2 regions of the Streptomyces similanensis genome follow, and region 1 is predicted to be linked to the other one. Evidence: predicted binding sites of a transcription regulator. Region 1 holds the regulator's gene; the other holds the start of a gene.
The links. The regulator HspR, encoded in region 1, represses chaperone genes until heat shock. The targets are predictions, from matches to a motif close to TTGAGNNNNNNNNNCTCAA.
Positions count from the first base shown of each region.

Region 2: the regulator HspR is predicted to act here: its motif matches at 1,759-1,777, upstream of lon (endopeptidase La).

Region 1 is NZ_BAABKC010000044.1:249,937-253,344, reverse strand. It holds gene grpE (nucleotide exchange factor GrpE) at 1-569, shown strand, start outside; gene dnaJ (molecular chaperone DnaJ) at 609-1,790, shown strand; gene ABEB07_RS15275 (heat shock protein transcriptional repressor HspR) at 1,796-2,245, shown strand; gene ABEB07_RS15270 (sugar ABC transporter substrate-binding protein) at 2,526-3,408, shown strand, end outside.
Region 2 is NZ_BAABKC010000143.1:12,111-15,518, reverse strand. It holds gene ABEB07_RS37635 (spermidine synthase family protein) at 1-523, opposite strand, end outside; gene ABEB07_RS37630 (rhomboid-like protein) at 742-1,611, shown strand; gene lon (endopeptidase La) at 1,800-3,408, shown strand, end outside.

The DNA of each region.
Region 1 (3,408 bases):
CGGCCCCGGCCGGGGACGCGAGCGAGAAGGCCGGCCTGACGGCCCAGCTGGACCAGGTGCGCACCGCGCTCGGCGAGCGCACCGCGGACCTCCAGCGGCTCCAGGCCGAGTACCAGAACTACCGGCGCCGGGTCGAGCGGGACCGGATCGCGGTCAAGGAGATCGCCGTGGCGAACCTCCTGACCGAGCTCCTGCCCGTGCTCGACGACATCGGGCGCGCCCGGGAGCACGGCGAACTGGTGGGCGGTTTCAAGTCCGTCGGCGAGTCGCTGGAGACCGTGGCCGCCAAGATGGGACTCCAGCAGTTCGGCAAGGAGGGCGAGCCCTTCGACCCGACGATCCACGAGGCGCTGATGCACAGCTACGCGCCGGACGTCACCGAGACGACGTGCGTGGCGATCCTTCAGCCCGGGTACCGGATCGGCGAGCGCACCATCCGCCCCGCGCGGGTGGCCGTGGCCGAGCCGCAGCCCGGTGCGCAGACGGTCAAGTCCGCGGACGAGGCCGGTGCGGAGAAGGGCGCCGAGCCGGCCGACGACAAGGACAGCGGTGGCCCGGACGAGGGCTGACGCACCCGCACGCGACGCACGGGAGGAGGGACGTCGGGGATGAGCACCAAGGACTTCATCGAGAAGGACTACTACAAGGTTCTCGGCGTCCCCAAGGACGCCACCGAGGCCGAGATCAAGAAGGCGTACCGGAAGCTCGCCCGCGAGTTCCACCCGGACGCCAACAAGGGCAACGCCAAGGCGGAGGAACGTTTCAAGGAGATCTCCGAGGCGAACGACGTCCTCGGCGACCCCAAGAAGCGCAAGGAGTACGACGAGGCCCGCGCCCTGTTCGGCAGCGGCGGCTTCCGCCCGGGTCCGGGCGGCGGCGGTTCGTTCAACTTCGACCTGGGCGACCTCTTCGGGGGCGCCCAGGGCGGTGGCGGCGGCCAGAGCGGCGGCTTCGGCGGCGGGCTCGGCGACGTCTTCGGCGGCCTGTTCAACCGGGGCGGCGCGGGCGCGGGCACACGGACCCAGCCGCGGCGCGGCCAGGACATCGAGTCCGAGGTCACGCTGAGCTTCACCGAGGCCATCGAAGGGGCCACGGTCCCGCTGCGGATGTCCTCGCAAGCGCCGTGCAAGGCGTGTTCGGGCACCGGCGACGCCAACGGCACGCCGCGGGTGTGCCCGACCTGCGTCGGCACCGGGCAGGTGGCGCGCGGTTCGGGCGGCGGGTTCTCGCTGACCGACCCGTGCCCGGACTGCAAGGGCCGCGGCCTGATCGCGGAGAACCCGTGCGAGGTCTGCAAGGGCTCCGGGCGCGCCAAGTCGTCGCGGACGATGCAGGTCCGCATCCCGGCCGGGGTGTCGGACGGGCAGCGCATCCGGCTGCGCGGCAAGGGAACTCCGGGTGAGCGCGGCGGCCCGGCGGGCGACCTGTACGTGGTGGTGCACGTCGGGGAGCACCCGGTCTTCGGCCGCAAGGAGGACAACCTCACCGTCACCGTGCCGGTCACGTTCGACGAGGCCGCGCTCGGCGGCGAGGTGCGGGTGCCCACGCTCGGCGGGCCGCCGGTGACGCTGAAGCTGCCTCCGGGCACGCCGAACGGCCGGACGATGCGGGCGCGCGGCAAGGGAGCGGTCCGCAAGGACGGCACCCGGGGCGATCTGCTGGTCACCGTCGAGGTGAGTGTTCCGAAGGACGTGTCGGGGAAGGCTCGTGACGCGCTGGAGGCGTATCGCGAGGCGACCGCGGGCGAGGACCCGCGGGCGGAGCTGTTCGAGGCCGCGAAGGGAGCATGAGGGAGATGGACGGCCGCCGTCGTAACCCGTACGAACTGACGGAAGACACACCGGTGTACGTCATCTCCGTGGCGGCGCAGCTGTCCGGACTGCACCCGCAGACCCTCCGCCAGTACGACCGGCTGGGGCTGGTGTCCCCGGACCGCACCGCCGGCCGGGGCCGCCGCTACTCGGCCCGCGACATCGAACTGCTCCGCCAGGTGCAGCAGTTGTCGCAGGACGAGGGCATCAACCTGGCCGGCATCAAGCGCATCATCGAACTGGAGAACCAGGTCGTCGCGCTCCAGGCCCGCATCGCGGAGATGCAGTCGGCCCTGGAGGGCGCGGCGGCCACGATGCGGCAGCGCGAGGCGGCCGTCCACGCCTCCTACCGGCGGGACCTGGTGCCCTACCAGGAGGTCCAGCAGACCAGCGCGCTGGTGGTGTGGCGGCCCAAGCGGCAGCAGCCGGACTGAGGTCCGGCGGGTTCGGACCGGAGGGCCGGGAGGCGTACGTCTCCCGGCCCTCCGGCGTGCGGGCCTCCTCGTCGGGGGAGTTGATGGAGGGTCCGTAAAGGGGGTTTGGAGGGGGAATGCGGGAGGCTCCGCGAGGTTTTCACAGCACAAGCGGAACGGGTGTTGTCATCTCGTTAAGCGGGACGGCTTGACGCCGGTACCGGGGGCCGCGTTGGCTTTTCAGTCACCTGGGTCGCAATGCTGCGTCCTCGTCCGGAAGGCACCAGAAGTGAGCACCTCGATGCGTCGTATCGCCATAGCCGTGGCCGCGTCCACGCTGTCCCTCCCGCTGGCCGGCTGCGGGGCGCTCGGCGGTTCGGACGGCGGCAGCAGCGCGACTCCGTCCAAGGGCAACGACGTGAAGGTGGGTCTGCTGCTGCCGGAGACGGCGAACACCCGCTACGACAAGTTCGACGCCCCGATCTTCAAGACCAAGGTGGCCGAGCTGACCGACAAGCAGGGCGTGGTCGAGTACGCCAACGCCGGGGCCAGCGCGACCAAGCAGGCCGAGCAGATGCAGCAGATGATCGACGACAAGATGGACGTCATCGTGCTGGACGCCGTCGACGCGCACGCCATCGCCGAGCAGGTGAAGAAGGCCAGGACCGCGGGCATCTCCGTCATCGCCTACGACCGGCTCGCCGAGGGGCCCATCGACGCGTACATCTCCTTCGACAACGAGCTGGTCGGCGAGGTGCAGGGCCGCTCGCTGCTGGAGGCGGTGGGCTCGACCGGCTCCCCCAAGATCGTCATGATGAACGGCTCGTCCACCGACCCGAACGCCAAGCAGTTCAAGGAGGGCGCCCTCGCCCAGCTGACCGGCAAGGTGACGATCGCCAAGTCCTACGACACCAAGGACTGGAAGCCGGAGATCGCCCAGGCGCAGATGACCGAGGCGATCGCCGCGATCGGCCGGGACGGCATCGCCGGCGTCTACGCCGCCAACGACGGCATGGCGGGCGGCGTCATCAAGGCCCTGCACGCCGCGGGCGTCACCAAGCTGCCGCCGATCACCGGCCAGGACGCCGAACTCGACGCCGTGCAGCGCATCCTCGCCGACGAGCAGTACATGAGCGTCTACAAGTCCTACCCGACCGAGGCGGAGAACGCCGCCGAGATGGCCG
Region 2 (3,408 bases), on a different contig from region 1:
TCAACACCCGTACGCAGTCGGCGAGTCCGGAAGGGCGGTAGAGGTCCTGATTGCCCTCCGTGACGGTCCAGTCGGGGCCGTTGTCGATGTCGAGGCAGAGCGCGTCGAACGTGTCCGATGTCTCATTGACGTACGTGAGCAGATCGGCTCCGACGACGGCGGTGCGCGGGTCGGCGAGCGCCCGCGCGGTCAGTTCCGACAGCGGGCCGGCGCGGTGCCAGTCGACGATCGCGCGCTCCCGTTCGACCACGGTGATCGGGCCCCAGCGCGGGTCGGCCGTGGCGTGCGCGAGCGAGAAGCCGACGCCGAGGCCGCCGATCAGCAGGCGCGGCGCCGGGCGGTCGTCCAGGGCGGCGAGGGCGGCGTCGATCAGCAGCCGCTCGGAGCGGCCGTCGGAGGTGTCCATCAGGAAGCAGCCGTTGGCGATGATCTGCAGCAGCGCTCCGTGCCGGCGCAGCACGACCTCGCCGTAGGGGCCCTCGCGGCGGTCCAGCACCACAGGAGTCTCGTACGAGGCGGTCATGGGGCTCATCCTGCCCCAACGCGGGCGGGCCGCGGCATGAATTACGGGTGACGCTGGGTGAGTTCCGCTGCGCGGGCCGGTGGTTCGGCGACCGGCCGCGTCCGTTCGGGCCGCGCGCGGCGATGAGGTTCCTGTGAATCGGCCCCCGGGTGGCGCGGGTCACAGACAGGGGTGCGTACGGTGCGAAGGGTTGGGGTCTTGACGGAAGGAGCCCCACCGTGGAGCGGACCGCCCCGGACGAGGCCGCGACCTCGCCTGGCCTGAACGGCGTGCCGCGGCAGCGGCCCGGGCGGGAGCACACCGGTGCCGTACCGGAGGCCGCGTCCGTCGTCGCCGTACCGGACGCCGCGTCCCTCGTCGCCGTACCGGACGAGGCGCCCGCCGTCGTCGCCGTGCCGGACGGCGCGTTCGTCGGCGCCGGCCGGGCGGGGGTCCGTGCGGTGCTCCGAGGCGCGCGCCGCTGGAGGCCGCGGCTCTCGCGGTTGCTGCCCACCCCCGCCGCGACCCCCTTCACCTTCGTCTACGGAGCGGTGCTCGTCCTCACCTCGCTCGCCGCCCGGTACGCGAGCCCCGCCGTGATGGACGCCGTGTACCGGAGCTCCAGCACGGACGTCGCCCATCTCGTGAAGACGCCGGTGCCGGTGCTGGCGGGCAGCGCGCTGTGGATAGCGGGCGGGATCGCCTCGCCGTACTCCCTGTGCTTCCTGCTGGTCCTCACCGGTCTGGAGCGGCGGGCGGGGACGCTGCGCGCGGCCGGTGTCTTCCTGGCCGGGCACGTGCTGGCCACCCTCGCCACCGAGGTGCCCGTCGGGCTCGCGGTGCTGGCGGGCGACCTGCCCGACAGTTCGCTGCACCGGCTCGACTACGGCATCAGCTTCGGCGTCGCCGCCAGTCTCGGCGCCCTCGCGGGGCTGCTGCGGCCCTGGCCGCGCTGGATCCTGCTCGCGGGGTTCGCCGGGGCGGCGCTGTCGGACCTGCTCACCTTCGCCGATCCGATGACGAGCGCGGGGCACCTCGTCGCCGTGACGCTCGGCGTCGCGAGCTGGCCGGTGGTACGCGGTCGGCGCGGAGGCGGGGCGGACGGCTGAGGGTGCGCGCGGGGGAGGGCGGGGCGGCTGACGGAGCGTCGTCCCCGCGCCCGTCGCGCCCCCCTCCCACCTGCTGTTTCCGCTCCGTCCCTGCCTGATCGCTCACAGCGAACAAGCGGCCGGGAACAATCGAGGCCGCCCCGGGCATTGAGTCGGCATAACTCAACTTGACTGCCTAAGGGGAGATCATGGCTGCTGAGTCCATGCCGTTCACGCCGATCGTCCTGCCCGTGCTGCCCCTCGACGACGAGGTCGTGCTGCCGGGGATGGTGGTCCCGCTGGATCTGAGCGACCCGGAGGTGCGCGCCGCGGTCGAGGCCGCGCAGGCCGCCGCCCGGGACGAGCCCGGCAAGCCGCGGGTGCTGCTGGTGCCCCGGATCGAGGGGACGTACGCGAAGACCGGCGTGCTGGGCACCGTCGAGCAGGTCGGACGGCTCGCCGACGGCGACCCCGGCGCGCTGATCCGCGGTCGCGGCCGGGTCAGGATCGGCGCCGGGACCACCGGGCCGGGCGCGGCCCTGTGGGTCGAGGGCACGCGGATCGACGAGAACGCGCCCGAGCCCCCGTCGGGGCAGGTCGCCGAACTCATGAAGGAGTACAAGGCCCTCGCCACCGCCTGGCTGCGCAAGCGCGGCGCCTGGCAGGTGGTCGACCGGGTCCAGGCCATCGACGACGTCTCCGCGCTCGCCGACAACTCCGGCTACTCGCCGTTCCTGACCACCGACCAGAAGGTCGAGCTGCTGGAGACCGCGGACCCGGTGGCCCGGCTGCGGCTCGCCACCCGCCACCTGCGCGACCACCTCGCCGAGCAGGACGTCGCCGAGACCATCGCCAAGGACGTCCAGGAGGGCGTCGACAAGCAGCAGCGCGAGTTCCTGCTGCGCCGCCAGCTCGAAGCCGTCCGCAAGGAGCTGCGCGACCTGAACGGCGAGAGCGAGGGCGAGGAGTCCGACGACTACCGCGCCCGCGTCGAGGCCGCCGACCTGCCCGAGAAGGTCCGCGAGGCCGCCCTCAAGGAGGTCGACAAGCTGGAGCGCGCCTCCGAGCAGTCGCCCGAGGGCTCCTGGATCCGCACCTGGCTCGACACCGTCCTGGAGCTGCCGTGGAACGAGCGCACCGAGGACGCCTACGACATCCAGGGCGCCAAGGCGGTGCTGGACGCCGAGCACTCCGGTCTTGAGGACGTGAAGGAGCGCATCACCGAGTACCTGGCGGTGCGCAAGCGGCGCGGTGAGCGCGGCCTCGGCGTGATCGGCGGCCGCCGCGGCGGCGCGGTGCTCGCCCTGGTCGGCCCGCCCGGCGTCGGAAAGACGTCGCTCGGCGAGTCCGTCGCCCACGCCATGGGCCGCAAGTTCGTCCGGGTCGCCCTCGGCGGCGTCCGCGACGAGGCCGAGGTGCGCGGCCACCGGCGCACGTACGTCGGCGCGCTGCCCGGCCGGATCGTGCGGGCCGTCAAGGAGGCCGGGTCGATGAACCCGGTGGTCCTGCTGGACGAGATCGACAAGGTGGGCTCCGACTTCCGCGGCGACCCGGCCGCGGCCCTGCTCGAAGTCCTCGACCCGGCGCAGAACCACACCTTCCGCGACCACTACCTGGAAGTCGAGCTGGACCTGTCCGACGTGGTCTTCCTGGCCACCGCCAACGTCCTGGAGGCCATCCCGGAGGCGCTGGCGGACCGGATGGAGATCGTGCGGCTCGACGGCTACACCGAGGACGAGAAGGTCGTCATCGCCCGCGACCACCTGCTGCCGCGCCAGCTGGAGCGGGCCGGTCTGCGCGCGGACGAGGTCGCTCTCG